Regions from separate parts of the Paenibacillus sp. NPDC101420 genome, predicted to be linked through region 2. Evidence: riboswitches for the same ligand, from Rfam matches in the RefSeq annotation. Region 2 holds a riboswitch; each other region holds the start of a gene.
What was found. A riboswitch is a leader RNA that binds a small molecule or an ion and turns the genes downstream of it on or off. The one in region 2 is predicted to bind cyclic di-AMP.
Positions count from the first base shown of each region.

Region 1: linked by a shared signal. The riboswitch ahead of ACQKMP_RS22555 (alpha/beta fold hydrolase) and the one ahead of ACQKMP_RS22020 (TrkH family potassium uptake protein) in region 2 are both predicted to bind cyclic di-AMP.
Region 3: linked by a shared signal. The riboswitch ahead of ACQKMP_RS30335 (C40 family peptidase) and the one ahead of ACQKMP_RS22020 (TrkH family potassium uptake protein) in region 2 are both predicted to bind cyclic di-AMP.

Region 1 covers NZ_JBNNSE010000005.1:475,790-481,369, reverse strand. The annotation lists gene ACQKMP_RS22575 (glycoside hydrolase family 43 protein) at 1-1,409, shown strand, start outside; gene ACQKMP_RS22570 (endo-1,4-beta-xylanase) at 1,438-2,457, shown strand; gene ACQKMP_RS22565 (Nif3-like dinuclear metal center hexameric protein) at 2,569-3,363, shown strand; gene ACQKMP_RS22560 (hypothetical protein) at 3,448-3,621, shown strand; cyclic di-AMP (ydaO/yuaA leader) riboswitch at 3,843-4,027, shown strand; gene ACQKMP_RS22555 (alpha/beta fold hydrolase) at 4,134-4,943, shown strand; gene selD (selenide, water dikinase SelD) at 5,097-5,580, shown strand, end outside.
Region 2 covers NZ_JBNNSE010000005.1:351,423-357,002, reverse strand. The annotation lists gene ACQKMP_RS22025 (CPBP family intramembrane glutamic endopeptidase) at 98-1,783, opposite strand; cyclic di-AMP (ydaO/yuaA leader) riboswitch at 2,098-2,279, shown strand; gene ACQKMP_RS22020 (TrkH family potassium uptake protein) at 2,414-3,709, shown strand; gene ACQKMP_RS22015 (potassium channel family protein) at 3,723-4,391, shown strand; gene ACQKMP_RS22010 (LysR family transcriptional regulator) at 4,464-5,366, opposite strand.
Region 3 covers NZ_JBNNSE010000015.1:23,665-29,244, forward strand. The annotation lists gene ACQKMP_RS30320 (M1 family metallopeptidase) at 1-654, shown strand, start outside; gene ACQKMP_RS30325 (hypothetical protein) at 666-1,496, shown strand; cyclic di-AMP (ydaO/yuaA leader) riboswitch at 1,711-1,849, shown strand; gene ACQKMP_RS30330 (C40 family peptidase) at 1,903-2,331, shown strand; cyclic di-AMP (ydaO/yuaA leader) riboswitch at 2,691-2,832, shown strand; gene ACQKMP_RS30335 (C40 family peptidase) at 2,838-3,329, shown strand; gene ACQKMP_RS30340 (GNAT family N-acetyltransferase) at 3,585-4,070, shown strand; gene ACQKMP_RS30345 (c-type cytochrome) at 4,198-4,554, shown strand; gene ACQKMP_RS30350 (4a-hydroxytetrahydrobiopterin dehydratase) at 4,646-4,933, opposite strand; gene ACQKMP_RS30355 (hypothetical protein) at 5,162-5,455, opposite strand.

The sequences.
Region 1 (5,580 bases), 120 kb from region 2:
TGCCTATCTTTCACAGCCAGGACTTGATTCACTGGACACAAATTGGTCATGTATTAGATCGTGTAAGTCAGCTAGATACACGTAAGAGCAAAAGCTCTGGAGGTATATTTGCTCCAACCATCCGGTATCATGAAGGAACGTTTTACATGATAACGACCGAAATACACGGGAAGGGGAATTTCTATGTTACGGCTACGGACCCAGCGGGTCCGTGGTCAGACCCGATTAGTATTCCTTATGGAGGAATTGACCCTTCCCTAATGTTTGATGAGGATGGAAAGGTATATGTAACCACCCAGCAGGGAGCAGATTATGATTCCCACGCTATTCAATATGAGATAGACATTGCTACAGGAGCAGCATTAACAGAACCTGTTGTCATCTGGACTGGGGATGGTGGACCTTGGACGGAAGGACCACATTTGTACAAAATTAACGGAATGTATTATATCATGTCTGCTTCAGGCGGCACGGCAAAGGAACACCGAGAAATTATCGGTCGTTCTTCCTCCCCTTACGGTCCTTTTGAAAGATTAGAGCAACCGATATTGACCCATCGCGGGACTGATAGTCCCATTCAGTATCTAGGACATGCTGATCTGATCGAAGATCGTAACGGGGATTGGTGGGCCGTATTCCTTGGAGTACGTCTAGTAGATTCCAAGTATACAGTGCTAGGAAGAGAGACCTTTCTTGCCCCTGTAACGTGGAATGAAGACGGATGGCCGATGATTGATAATAATGAGGACACTGTCGGGCTGGAGATGAAGGTTCCGCGTGTACCGGGTCATTCGCCAAAACCTGAGACTAGCGGAAGATATGATTTTGATGACCCTGTATTGCCGTTGGGATTATCCTTTCTGCGGAATCCGGCAGAGGGAAGCTGGTCACTAAGCCAACGTCCGGGTTTTCTAGCTCTTCGAGGGCAATCGAAAGACCTTAATGAAGTGGGTCAGGTAGCCTTTATAGGCAGAAGACAGCAGCATACTTCAGCTGAATGGAGTACATTACTGGATTTTAACCCTACCGTGGACGGTGAAGAGGCTGGACTCTGTGCTAGATTGGACGAGAATGCACATTATGAAATTGCACTATCGCAAAGAAATGGACATAGAGTGATTACAGCTTATTTAACTGTTGATGGAACAACACATGTGGCTGCAGAGATTCCAACGATTGCTGGATGTTTATATCTGAAAATTCGGGCGGAGCTAACGGAATACACTTTACTTTATTCTTTGGATGGTCAGGAATGGATCGAGCTATCTAGGGCTCTAGCCTATCCATTATCCCCTCAAGCTGTCAAAGGAAACGGATTTACCGGTGTTCTTGTTGGCTTATATGCGACAGGTCATGGTAAAGTAGCTGAGGTACCTGCCCACTTTGATTGGTTCGATTATCGGTCATAATGAATAGCGTTTGTTAGGAGGGAACTTGTTGAGACAAGCTAGTGATTTTACAGAGCCTGCACTAAAGACAGTGTTCGCAGAGGATTTCAAGATTGGCGCAGCCGTCAACCCATTAACTATCCAATCACAGGAGCATTTGCTTGCTTATCATTTCAACAGTATTACCGCTGAGAACGAGATGAAATTTGAAAGTCTGCATCCACTTGAGGACACTTATAACTTTAGGGCAGCAGACCAGCTGGTTGCCTTCGCCAGGGAACATCATATGGCGATGCGCGGACATACCTTGATTTGGCACAACCAGACAACGGACTGGCTGTTTGAGGATAAGGGCGGAGGACCTGAAAGCAAAGAGATTCTGCTTGCACGAGTCAAATCACATATTCAGACCGTTGTAGGACGTTATAAGGATGATATTTATGCTTGGGATGTTGTCAATGAAGTTATAGCCGATGAAGGAGAAGAGCTTCTTCGCCATTCGAAGTGGCTCGACATTGTTGGCCCGGATTTTATCGCCAAAGCGTTTGAATTCGCCAATGAAGCTGACCCTAAGGCATTATTATTCTACAATGACTATAACGAATCCCATCCATTAAAGCGTGACAAAATCTATAAAATGGTGAAGTCGCTATTGGAACAAGGCGTGCCGATCCATGGCATCGGATTGCAGGCACACTGGAATTTATACGATCCTAGTCTGGATGATATTCGTGCAGCGATCGAAAAATATGCATCGTTAGGACTTCAGCTCCAACTGACAGAGCTGGATGTATCCATGTTCCGTTTCGATGACAAACGAATGGACTTAAAGACAGTACCTGCTGAGCTGCTCGAGCTTCAAGCAGATCGATATGAAGCGATGTTCGCACTGCTGAGAGAATACCGGGACGTGATTAGTTCGGTCACGTTCTGGGGAGCAGCGGATGACTATACCTGGCTGGATGATTTCCCTGTTCGTGGGCGGAAGAACTGGCCGTTCCTATTCGATGAAGGGCATAAGCCGAAGCCAGCTTTCCATCGAATTATCACCTCTGCCACGAAATCATAGAGTGGGCAAGCTGCTCAAATAATGAACTGTGAACCCGTCCTTATATCGATTAAGGGCGGGTTATTTATACGTTGATAGATTAGTAGAATAGATCTCAAAGGGCGGATTAAAGTGAGCGTGACAATTAGAAGGATTCTGGAAGATTTAATAGGAGCCATGGAACAGATAGATGGGACTGTGGATACTCTTAAGCCGGGGAATCCAGAAATGGTGATTACAGGGATGGTTACGGCATTTTGCGCTACGCAATATGTTGTGGAGCGAGCGGTTGCTATGAACGCCAATTTGTTGATCACACATGAAGGTGTGTTTTACAGTCATCATGAGACGAGTGAGTGGTTAGAGGATGACCCTATTTATCTTGCGAAACTGAGTTTAATCGAGCGTTCTGAACTGGCTATTTTTCGTTATCATGATTATTGGCATAGGCATCAACCAGACGGGATCATGGTGGGCTTGCTACGAGAGCTTGAATGGTCAGCCTATGTGGTTGAGCAGCAATCGACTGCTACAATCCTATCGATTCCAGCTATGACGGTAAGTGAAGCGGCACAGTATATAAAAAGAAAGCTAGGTATCTCCTATTTACGTGCTGCCGGAGACGTATCCCAGATATGCAGACATGTGGGGATATTAGTAGGTTACAGAGGAGGTGGGACGATGGCTATTCCTCTTTTTAATCAGCACAATCTTGATTTAATTATTGCTGGCGAGGGCCCCGAATGGGAAACTCCAGAATATGTGAGGGATGCTGTCCACCAAGGCAGATCAAAAGCGCTGATTATGTTAGGTCATGCGGAAAGTGAAGCTCCAGGAATGAAATATTTAGCTGAAGTTCTGGCACAGAAATACCCAATGATTCCTACTTATTTTATTGCTGAACAACCGGTCTATCAGCTGGTTTAATTCGTATAAACCGAAATGAAGAATAAATTTGCATATTATGGAGAAAATGATTGGAAACTAGGTCACTGAGAAAGGAGTGTTTCAATGGAAATTCCTTTGGAGGCTGATGAAGTGTTAAGTCGTATCAAAAAGCTTCAAACCGATGGAAGCTCGATCAGCAAAAAACAAGTGAAGCAAAGCGATCCTGATCTTATGAGAAGTGCGCTGTTCTTTTTTCCGAGCTGGGAGCATGCATTGAAAAACGCCGATCTGTTGTAGCCATATGATTGTATAACGAAGCCGAGTGGTTCAGGGATTGATCTCTGATGGCCGCTCGGCTTTTTTTAGATATATTGAGTAAACAAGAGCAAAAGAAAGAGAAAACGAAGTGTATGCTCAATATGAAATGAAAAGCATGGCTTTCAACATTATTTTGCCCACGGCTCAACTTTACAAGAAACCTTACACGGAGTATGATTCATCACATAACTGACAATTACATAAGAAGTCCGCTTAATTTCCGTTAAGGAAAGCGGGGGAACCAACAACTGGGAACCAGTGTAACAATCGGTACTAGTTATGGGGTGAATCCTGTTCCAGGTGCATAAATGCATCCATGCAGGTAGGGCAACTCTCACTGCCCGAATCCGACAGCTAACCTCGTAAGCGTATGGAGAGAGGATGAATGGCGTATTTGATGATGAATAGCCACAGAGAATCCCTCTGTGGTTTTTTGCTGCGTTAAAAAGCAGATATAGTTGTAGAACCTATCTATGAAAGAGGTGTTAACTTTGCCTATTGCTAAACTGAATGGAACTTCGCTCTATTACGAAATCAATGGAACAGGGGCTCCGGTTGTGTTTATCCATGGACATGGATTAACACATAGTATGTTCAAGCCACAATTGGAGTATTTTTCTGATAAATATAAAGTGATTCTGTGTGATTTACGGGGGAATGGCAAATCAGGTGAATTACTGCAGGCCCCAAACGAGATTATTGAAACCCAATGTCTAGATATAATAATGCTATTGAATGATTTGGGTATTCGTGAGGCTGTTTTTGTTGGGAGTGCCTATGGGGGGCTCGTCGTTCAGCATATTGCGAAACAATATCCAGAGCGAGTAAAAGCGATTGTTGTCGCGGATAGCTTTTGTAGAAGTCATGCGTCAACGATAATCGGTAAAATCCAGCTTATGGCTGCTTATTGTAGTTGGTTAATGTATTACGCTCCAAGTGAGCTTGTACTGCCTTCGATTCGTATGATGTACCGGGAACGCTGGAATCTGGCTTATAACGAGATTAGAAGAGGACTTCTCGATAAACGTCCACGGGAATTGTATCGGCAAAGGCTGGCTACGAGCCATGTGGATTACACTAGATGCTTAAAGTCTTTTAAGCGTCCCGCCTTATGTATTGTAGGTGACTTTAGTGAATTTGGAGTTAATTGTATGAAGGATATGGTGTCTCAGCTGCCACATGCTCAGTTAGTGATCATCCCTAACGCATTAGATCCTAGTAATCTGTGTCAGCCGGAGAAATTTAATGCTATACTTCAGCGGTTTTTGGAGAAACAGCAGGAAACTCAGCAGATTAGTTGATCTTAGTGGTAAGTGAGAAATGAGAGGCGTCCCATAGCCGGGGAGTATGTACTGGCTACGGGGCGTTCTTCTGTATGTCTGTATTTTGTACAATGCTGTCTACTGATGTAAGATTAAAGATATTCGATATTAACTATCTAAAGGAGCTGAGTCATGATGTCTCAAGCCGAAACCATAAAATTGACCTCATTATCTTCAAAAGGGGGCTGCGGCTGCAAAATCGGTCCCGCCGATCTCATGCAGGTTATTCGCAGTCTACCACTAACCGTTCCTAATCCGGATCTACTTGTAGGTCTGGATACCAGTGATGACGCTGGGGTATATCGATTAAGTGATGATCTAGCGTTAGTGCAAACTGTTGATTTTTTCACGCCGATCGTGGACGACCCTTATTCCTTTGGGCAAATTGCAGCAGCTAATGCGTTAAGTGATATTTATGCTATGGGCGGCAAGCCGCTTACAGTGCTTAATATTGTGGCCTTCCCTATTTCTGTTTTGGACAAAAGCATTCTCGGTGACATTTTGCGCGGTGCAGCAGATAAAGTGCAGGAAGCAGGAGCAACGCTTGTGGGCGGACATTCCATCGACGATAAAGAGCCTAAATTTGGATTGGCCGTTACGGGCCTTGTGCATCCGG
Region 2 (5,580 bases):
ATACTGGAATGATGTATACGTAAATATAAAAAAGGTGTCACAGCAGTTTTCTGCTGTGACACCTTTTTTTATTATAGGTTATCCACCCGTTGCTTCTTTAAATTACAGATGTAGGTTCAACCGGCTTAGGTTCTGATTTTTGCGGTGGATTAAACCGATAGACGATGTAGGCGACTATGAACGGCATGATAATCGCGAAGATACCGGCCCCTACATTCACGCTTTCCTTCATAAAGATCAGCGTAGCGCCCATCAGAATGCTGTCAAACACGACGTGACTGAACATGACGGCAATAAAGCCGTAACGAAGGAAAATATAGCTAAAGAGCAAACCGATCACGGTCAGCTCAATAGGACGGGAACTGATGGGATAGATCGGATACAGCGTATGGCCAAACGCCCAAACCAGCGTGGTGATCAGGCAAGCAATGAACGTGCTACGGAATACTTTTTTCAACATAGGAATTCCGAAAAAACGATAAATAGCTTCCTCGGATAAACCAGCGAGCCATGCAACGATGGGCAGCAGCCAAGCATATCTCATGTTGTAAGGAGATTGAGTAGCGTCAGTAGTGGACCAGTTCTGCAAGGTAAATGATAATACGATGAACATAAGGGTCTGCACCCCTAGCAGCACGAATGCCCAGACGTATCCAGCCCGGATACTGTCCAGAACATATTTTCCATAGCCAGGCTCTTTAGCACGAGGCCATGGGTTCATCCCCTCTTCTTTTTTCCATAGGCCGTCCCCTCCAACTAAAGAAAAATAGAGCAGGGAGGACATTAGGAGGCTATATAAGGCATAAATGATGAACATTATGACGGAAGTTATCTGAGCCTCGAGTCCTTCGCCTGAGGATTCTGGGAGCATATTATAGGTGCTGATCATCATGATTACAAAATAAGCTGAGCTTAGGAATATTCCACGCTTAAAGGAGGTATGTTCTCTTCTAAGTATGCTGTAGATGAGTGCCAGAATTCCTAAAGCTAAAGTAGGCAAACCATAGCCGAATAAAGTAAACTTTTCCGCGAGAGAGGTCTGGTCCTTTACATAGGAGGTATGCCAGGCTGGAGCGGTGAATCCTGCTTTAAAGCTGGATACCTGTTCGCCAGTGAAATCGAAATAATAGTGTAATAAGGATTCGCCGATCTGAACGGAACGATCTGTATACACGAGCCCGTAGTTTCCCGTATTCGATTCAATTTGCAGCTTGGCGGGATTTACATCCCATTCCTGAAGCCAGGGACGGGCAAGATTTTCTTTTTGTGCAAGTGATAAGGTAGTACCCTTGTCCTCTTCTTTTGCACTGGTGGATACATTGTTTGGTAATCCGGTACCTGATCCTTCTGCTCCTTGTGTGAAAGCGACAACTGCACCAGTATACATATTGAGGTCAACGGAGATTAGTGGCTCTTGTTCCGCTGAAGGACTAAGTGTTACACGGAAAATGTCAAAAGGATATCGTTGATCCAATTTCTTTTTTGTATAGTCCTCCAAAAGCTTCTCGCGGGACATATAACCATAAAAGGAAGAGTCCGTATCGTACAGTACATTCCACTGATCGGTTGGTGCTTTGGTGTAGTTCAGCTTTTGTTCTGCGAATGATATGGCTTTGTCGCGGGCTTCCGCCTTACTGATGACAGTAGTATCTTCCCCGGCAGGGCTATTTAGCACCGAGGGAGCAATTTGAAACATAATAAATAGAATAAGACCGATAATGCCCGAGATGATGAGCCTCTTGGAGAGGGCACGTTGCTGTAAGGGCTGGCCAACGGGATTCATGTAACGCCTCCTTGTAAACTGACAATGTTATGTTCCATTATAGTATTAGTGCCATGATAGTTACAAAAATCATCGTATATTCTTTTTATGGGTAATAGAGATATTATAGAATAGGTAACTGAATATATACCATGAATTTAAGGTGATTCTTTCTTCATTTTTCATGAAAATCGATGCAATTGCAGGGAAAACACGGAAAAGTGATGAGAAAAGGCACTCTTAGTGGTACATCCTCTCCAAACCGCATTTTTCATATGAATCACCATTAATAGTGTCTTTGTGATTTATCGAAATAACATATATAATTTGTATGCAATTGTATATAGCCGAATTTCAGGTGAAAACGGGGGAACCATAAGAAGTAATGAAAAGATGAGTATACGCCATAGGCGTTGTCTTTATTCATCAGGGGTGAATTTCGTTCTAGGAACGAATAGGGCAGCCTGCACAGTCCGAATCCGTCAGCTAACCTCGTAGGCTAATTTACTGCAGGAACCAAGGGTAGCATTGGTTTTCCAGTGCTTTTTTTGTTGGAATTCTTTAAATTTTGATAAGAGGGTGAGCGTAGTGGCTTCACAGTTTCGCAGGGTTTCTGAATCAAAGTTCCTGAAGCTCTCTCCGCCTCAGATTATGGTGCTTGGTTTTGCATCGATCATTCTGATTGGAGCCTTGCTGCTAATGCTTCCCATTTCGAGTACCAGCGGGAATGCTGTTAGTTTTATTGATGCGTTGTTTACTGCAACATCGGCCACCTGTGTGACGGGACTTGTGGTGCTGGACACCGGGACGACATTCACCATTTTTGGGAAAACCGTAATTATGGTGCTTATCCAGGTGGGCGGCTTAGGGTTTATGACAATGGCGACCTTATTTGCCATGATGATGAAACGCAAAATTTCCTTGCGGGACAGACTGATCCTTCAGGAAGCAATGAACCAAGGCTCAATGGAGGGGATTGTTCGACTGATCCGGAGAGTACTTATTTATTCCTTGGTCATCGAAGGCTGTGCAGCGGTGCTTCTGTCCTTACGCTGGGCGTTTGATATGCCACTGGGAAAGGCCATTTATTTTGGAATATTTCATGCGGTGTCTATGTTTAATAATGCTGGATTTGATATTTTCGGGGATTTCCGGAGTTTAACCGATTATGTATATGACCCGCTAGTGAACATCGTGGTGATGTTTCTGATTGTCTCTGGCGGTATTGGTTTTATTGTCATGTCGGATCTGGTGGAGTTTCGTGTCAAACGTAAATTATCTTTGCATAGCAAAGTTGTACTCTCCACCACTGCAGGGCTTATTCTTATCGGCGCTTTAGTTATTTTTATATTTGAATTTACGAATCAGCGCACACTGGGGAATTTAAATTTCGGCGGCAAAATATTATCGGCATTCTTTCAGTCCGTATCGCCCCGAACCGCTGGCGCCAATACGGTGGATATTGCCGGACTGCGGCAAGCCTCACAGTTCTTTATGGTTATTCTTATGTTTATTGGTGCATCTCCAGGATCAACAGGTGGCGGGGTCAAGACTACAACCTTTACGATTATGATTGGTGCAGTAATCGCGATGCTGCGCGGACGTGAAGATGTTGTACTGTTCCGTTACCGATTGGCGCAGGAGCGTATCTATAAAGCGTTGACGTTAACATTACTCGCTTTGCTATTGGTCCTCACGGTGTCGATGTTACTGTCCACAACAGAGGATAGTAATTTCTTAGCGATATTATTTGAGACGACCTCAGCTTTTGCCACGGTGGGACTAACCATGGGGCTGACACCTGAACTGTCTATCTTCGGCAAGATTCTGATCTGTCTGACCATGTTTGCAGGTCGGCTAGGTCCATTAACATTAGTGTATGCGCTTGGACCTAAACAGGGTAAACCATTGTATAAGCACCCAGAAGGTAAAATAATTATTGGATAGGAGTTAATCCGAAATGAAAGCACAGCAATTTGTAGTAATCGGTTTAGGCCGCTTTGGCTCAAGCCTTGCACTTGAGCTGATGGAAATGGGCTACGAGGTGCTCGGCATTGATCACCATGAGGAGCGTGTGGAGGAAATGAGCGATCACCTGACGCATGCGGTAGTGGCTGATGCTACAGATGAAGGAATTATGCGCTCGCTCGGCGTACGGAACTTTGACTGTGGGATTGTTGCGATTGGCGACAATATGGAACGAAGTATTCTGGCGGCGATTTTGTTAAAAGAGATTGGAGTCAAGCAAGTAGTAGCCAAGGCGATCTCGATCCTTCATGGTCGTGCGTTGTCCAGGCTGGGCGTGGACCGGGTTATTTTTCCGGAGCGGGATATGGGCATTCGTGTGGCACATCAGCTCGTGACACCCAATTTGCTGGATTATATTGAACTGTCCAAGGATTATAAAATCGTCGAGCTAACCGTTCCGTCTTGCATGAACGGGAAAAGCTTGTCAGATTTAAATACAAGAGCGAAATATGGCTGCAGTATTGTTGCCCTGAACCGGGAAAGTGGAATTATAGTGGCTCCAACGGCACATGATCATTTGAGTGAGGGCGACGTTATGGTACTCATTGGTTCTAATGAAAGTATTGATCGATTTGAGGATGAAGTTGTAAACCAAGATTAAATAGATAAGCCCTCCGTCCTTTACATGGGACGGAGGGCTTTTTTTAATTAAGGTTGCACTCAGAGGTATGTACTATTTCTCTCGTTCCGTCAGAAACATCTCTTCTGTGACCTGCACGAGGCTACGGGCCGCTGTGCTCAGGCTTCCATCGTCACGGTAAATCAGACAGGTAGTTCGCTGAGTCTGCTCCAGCTCCTTAATATGCAGAGAGACCAGCCCACCACCGTTTAACAGCTGCGGACGCAGATAAGACTTGGGCAGTAACGCTGCCACATTGACTGTCGGCAGCAGCCGCACGATGGCTTCGAAGGAGTCAATCTCCATCCGAACGTCTGGATCAATTCCACAGCGCTGGAACAGATCGTCTGTTAGACGTCGGTACCAGGTGCCTTTGGAGAACAGGATCATAGGCAGTCGGGACAGATCATCCATGGTTAGCTTGGCAGATTGATTCAGAGGATGATATTCAGAAACAACCAGTCGAAGTTGATCCTCAAACAGAGAAATACAGCGCAGTCCAGGTTCTTGAATAGAGGAAGCGATCAGACCTATATCTGACTTTCCTTCACTGACAGAGGAGACAATTTCATGTGTTCGGCCTGTGATTAGCTTCAGCTCCGCAGTTGGATATTTCTCCATATATGCGTTAACTAGTGGAGGCAGAGTGGTCTGCAGTGAGGTAAGTGACGCCCCTAAGGTGACGAGCTTAGGCTCGCCTTCTTTGTATTTAGACAAAGCCTCCAGAAATTTAGAGCGCTGCTGCCGTTGTTCAAGTGCGTAGGAATAAGTAAGACGCCCAACCTCGGTTAACTCCAGACGCTTGCCATAACGATTAAATAGCGCGACACCCAACCGTTCTTCCAGCTTGGATATTTTACGAGATAGGGCAGGTTGGGACAGATTGAGCTGGCGGGAGGCCCGATTCAAGCTGGAGTGCTCCACAACCGCTGCAAAAACATCTAAATCGTCAAACATATTTATGTTCCTCTCGTAGTGCAATCTATAAACAGTAGTGACGAAATTCATAGCCATGAAGACAATACTTCTTGCTCCATAAGGAAATAAAAGATTTGTCGGAAAATGTTGTTTCTCTAAATGAGAATTATTATCATATAAAATCTATTCTTATGCGTTTATTGTATAACGTTTAATAATTAGATTGCAATTCCCTTATAAGGGAAAAAGGAGT
Region 3 (5,580 bases), on a different contig from region 2:
CCTCTTCAGTCCAGCTTGGTGACCAAATCAGAGCCGCTAAATTTAGAAACATGGAAATATGCCGGGGCAGAATCCTATAGCCGGAATGTGTATATTCGCGGAAAGCTAGTACTTAAGGATATTGAGCGCCAAGTAGGCACTAAGGCAATGAACAGCATCATGTCCACTTACGCACGTAAATTCCGTTTCCAGCACCCCACTACGTCTGATTTTCAAAAAGTCGTTGAGAAGGTAACCAAAAAATCATGGCAGCCTTATTTCGAAGATTATATTTATGGTGGTGGTGCTCCTGATTTCTCAGTAGATACGATTACGATTAAAAAGAATGGCAACAGCGATGCTCAGAGCTATGAATCCATAGTAAAGATTACAAACAAAGGGAGCCATTACGTTGACGTTCCCATTAAATTCACATTCGCCGATGGCTCTGCTACAGAGCGGGTCTGGAGCGGTGAAGGAGCAGAGACTACATTCCAATTGTTAAGCGATAAGCTTCTTCTCTCTGCTGAGGTTGATCCTGAGCATACCATTCTGTTAGAAAACAAGCATCTTAATAACTTCAGACTGGCGGAAATAGAGCCGAAAACGCTCTCCCGCTGGACATTAAGTGTAACTAAACTAGTTGAAACCGTGCTCGGAACTCTTGTCTGGTGAGGTGAATGATTGTGAGAACATCGATAACCCGCGGCTGGCAAAGCATGAAGGAGCAATTTTATATTCTGATTCTGCTCTTCATCTACCGACTGCTCTGGGGCTACTTTATGTACGGCTTCATCCGGTCTGCTATCGTTCCAATTCTACTGCGTTATCCAGATAAAGACGCTGGAGGCAGCGGAATGGGCAGACTACTCTATTATGTCGAAGGGCAGTTCAACTTGAACACAGATCCTGCGATACGTACTTGGTTATGGATGTTCCTAGGGCTTGTTGTCTTACGACTGCTACTCTCCCCCTTCATAAGGGCAGGATTACTGCATGAACTCCATCAGGAGCGAAAAGGAGAGCGTGGCCTGTTCTTTTTTCCAGGTATGAAGCTTTATGGATTTCCAGTGTTTATCTTCAGTCTAATCGAATGGGCGCTGGCTCTACTTCCGTTATACTGGCTTGCTCCAAAAATGTACGGGCTATTCTTGTCCTCCTTTCTGAACTACTCTTTGTTACTTCATCTAGTTCCATACGTATTGGCATGGCTTATATACATCTTTATCGTGCGCCTGTTCCTTCTATATATGCAGTTTGGGTATACCAGCGGCACGGGGATGTTCTCCTCCTTATTCATTTGCTTGAAGTCGCTGATTCCGGCAATAGGAATTTCAACCATACTTGGTGCAGCAGGCCTGATCCTTTTGCTAGTGTGCGGAATAACGGGTATCTTCTGTCCTGGCCTACCAGCACTTCTTATTCGTCAACTTTCATCACTGCCCTCAACACTCTTCAAAATGTGGGGAATTTCAGCTCAATATCATCTATGGCACAGTAAAGCATTTCCACAATAATTTGAAGCTTTACAGAACATAATATAAGAGTCCCGGTTCCTAAATCAGGAGCTGGGACTCTTTCGCGTTATAGACAAATTATGAGGATTTGCAAAATCGTAAAGACTTTGTTACAATAAGTCCTGTTCCATTGGTAACAAGTTTGTAATCATTTGAAACGATTTCTACATAACTTCATGTATTTGTCGTAGTCATGTCGATAATTCACTATCTGGTGCATAAAACGCCGAATTCCTTGCACCGGGAAGTGGGGGAACCATATTTTGGGTGAATTGATCTCGCTTTGCAGTGATCATAGGGGAACCTTCTACCGAATCCTTAAGCTAACCTCACAGGCATTGGAAGGGGTACAATTTTTTTGAAGAATTTAAGAAAAGCATGCGTCGCTGCGGCGCTAGGACTTGTGATGGCGTTCTCTATTGGTGGAGGAAGTGCCTTTGCAGATTCTAAGATGGACAGTGTTATTTCAAAGACAATTGGAGTTGCCTATAAAACCGGAGGCACTAGCACTGCCGGGTTTGACTGTTCTGGATTTACTACGTATGTATTCAAGAAGGTGGGTCTTTCTTTGCCCCGTACTTCAAAAGCTCAATATAATGTCGGAACTCCTGTAGCTAAAAGTAAATTACGTTCAGGTGACCTAGTTTTCTTTAACACATTGGGCAACGGCGTATCCCATGTCGGCATTTATGTTGGAAACGGAAAATTCGCACAATCATCATCTTCATATGGCGTGACCATCACTTCACTTAGCCAATCCTACTGGGCCAATCGCTACGTTGGTGCTAAAAGAGTAATGAGTACTTCCTCATATCAAGCTATAGCCTACGATTAATACTTCCCCACAACTATAACCTCACAATTACATTATATAGACCTGGGTTTGATTATTGACTTAATCGAATCCAGGTTTTCTTTTGCCTTATTATATTCTTTACACCTCTTGAACGGACTTTAAACACTTTTATTTGATAAAAATTTCAATAAATATAAAAATTAGTTTAATATTATCGCTTACATATACATTTTGTCTTTAAAAAAACGAATTTTTCTGCATGATTATGTTAAAAACGATTGCCAAGCGGCACTCTGTTTGTTACAATAACTGCAGTAAGATTTTAGTAACATTTTTGTAATCATTAAGTTGTTATTTACAAAGGTTTTGTCATGTATTGATTACAAGCTATTCCTAATCAACAGTATCAGCCGAGTTTCCTAACTATTAGGAAAACGGGGGAACCAACTTTGGGTGAATTGACCTCCATTTTTAGAGGGGTCATAGGGGACCTTCAACCGAACCCTTAAGCTAACCTCGTAGGCATCCGGAAGGGGTATAAACTTTTGAAGAAGAAGCTAGCAGCAGCAGTACTTAGCTTTTCCATTATTTTCACCATCGGAGCAGGAAGCGCTTTCGCGGATTCCAAAATGGATAAAGTGATCGACAAGACCATCGGAACTAAGTACGTATCCGGCGGCATCTCCACAAATGGATTTGATTGCTCCGGATTTACAATGTATGTATTTGATAAAATTGGTATAAACCTACCACACCAATCAGGTTCCCAGTATCAAATGGGTACTGCTATCTCCCAAGATGATTTAAGATCTGGAGATCTTGTATTCTTCAATACAAGTGGTAAGGGTGTCTCCCATGTCGGTATTTATGTCGGTGAAGGCAAGTTTGCACACGCATCTTCCTCCCGCGGTGTAACGATTAGCTCCCTGAGTGATAGCTACTACGTGAAACGCTACATCGGTGCTAAACGAATTATGAGCACAGATGCTTATCATTCTGTTGCTTCTGAGACAGAAGATAATGATGATGTTCAATAAGTAAATCGTACATAGGCTCTTTTCCAAGATGTTGATTCTTGGGGAGGAGCTTGTTTTTTGTCTTATTTAGTATTTACCCCTCTCAGAATTTGTAAAACAATAATCCTCATAAATTTCTGAGTCGACCATGCCTCTTTTTGTATATAATTAGTTACAAGCATAAACGCCTTCGATGTCCTTATAAGGACCATAAGTATTTAAAGCTAGAAATATAAGACATTTAAAGTCCCCCCGTGAAAGGAGGTCCTTGACCTTATGATAAATCCCTCTGTTACTTTTCATGTAGCGCCTATGGAGACCAGTCACGCGGAAGAGATTTGCAACTGGGATTACACTGCCCCTTATAATATTTACGGCTGGATGCCGTGGGAGCAAATGCAGGCTCTTGGAATCGAGTTCGGTGACCCTCAGCTACGGAATGAGCAATATGTCTCCATACTAAATGGGCAAGGGATTTTGTGTGGATTCGCGCAGTTGTTTCCAATGGAAGGTGTTGTTCGCTTGGGGATTGGTATGCGCCCTGATCTATGCGGTCAAGGTCTAGGAAAAATATTCATGGATGCAATCGTGCAAGCAGCCTTGCTTCGTTATCCTGAGCGTGAGATTGATCTAGAGGTTTTGACCTGGAACCAGCGGGCGATCCGAACTTACCAAAAGTGTGGATTTACGATTACCGATACGTATGAACGCCTAACCCCCACAGGAAACAAACCTTTTTATTGCATGGTCTATGATAAATAATATTAAATTCCATATTTTTCAATGATTTGATGGCATTATCGTTCATTTTTTTGTCACAAACCCTATGATAACGCTTCACCTTGAGCTATAATGTAGGGAGCAGCTTACATAGAAGGGACGAACTGGGATGCAGAAATGGATCATGAGCGGTTTGTTTTTTGCCGCCTGTGCCTTTGCGGTAGTACTTATGTTTACACTTCCAGGTAAAGAAGAGGTAGCTGAACAGAATAAGCCGACGATGCCGGAAGTCCAATTGGATGCGGCAAAGGCCGAAGCAACCGTGAAAGCCAGCTGTATCACCTGTCACGGCGATCAGCTTCAAGGTGGAGTTGGACCCAGTCTTCAAAATGAAGGCGGTCAGCATGATGCTGAAGAAATCTACAGTATCGTCACTAAAGGACGCGGTCAAATGCCTTCCTTTAAAGAAAAGCTAGCCCCTGAGGAGATTGCAAACGTCGCCCTCTGGCTCTCAGAGAAAAAGTAACAGTAACTACTACCTAAGCAACTAAAAACGCCCGTGCCGGAAGATAGTTCACTATCTGCGCACGGGCGTTTATTTATGAGTTTGGGTGACACTAACGATTTTTCTCAAAGGCTTCATTAAATTCATGTGCCTCTCGAATATCTAGAGCTGTAATACCGTCTTCCTCATTTGATTTCAGTCGTAAAGTCACTGTCTTATAATCAATCGTAATATGTGGATGGTGATCAAAGGCTTCTGAAATGGTGGCTACTTCATCAACGAAAGCAATACCCTTCATATATTGGCTGAACATATATTTTCGCACCATGGTATTCTCTTCCAGCTTCCAACCTTCCAGCTTGCTGATCTGCTCACGCAGTTCTTCTTCCGTAAATAACAATTCGTTTCCTCCCTTACTAAAAATTGCAGTAAAATCCGCAGGTCCCTTTACTCGTCATATTCGTTAAACAAAACATCCCTTAGCTTCTGAGGTCCAAGGGATGTGCCAGGATAAAGGCAATATTTTCGATTAAATGTATTCAAGAATCCCAGCGATTATAACTCGGCTACACCAATTTTAACACGGGCTACTAACTACGGGCAAATTACGCCCCGCCGCCCCCTCTTCTTAAATCAAAACAACAGAGGCTAAATCCTCTTCTCCGACTAAAATATTAATGCGGTGCGTGTCCTTATCGTAGATGATAACGCCGCTCCCCACCTCAATCATAGGTTCATTACCCAGCGCGAAGAAAAGATCCTCAGCCAGTGCCTCCCATACCTCCATCTTGGATTCCTGCGGCAATTCTTGCCACTCTTCTGGATCCATTTCAAAAAATAAGTACCCATCGGAAATTCTTCCGACAGCCTCAGTCAAATCCGTTAGGATTTCACCGTAATCTCTACCATGCTTTACGCCCACATGTATCACTCCGTTTTCTCCACAGATGAATAATTACTTACCTTATCCATTATAGCCGAAAAAATGACTTCACAAAAAACGGAATGATGTCGATAAATAAGAATATACGTTATTCGGTTTCGAAC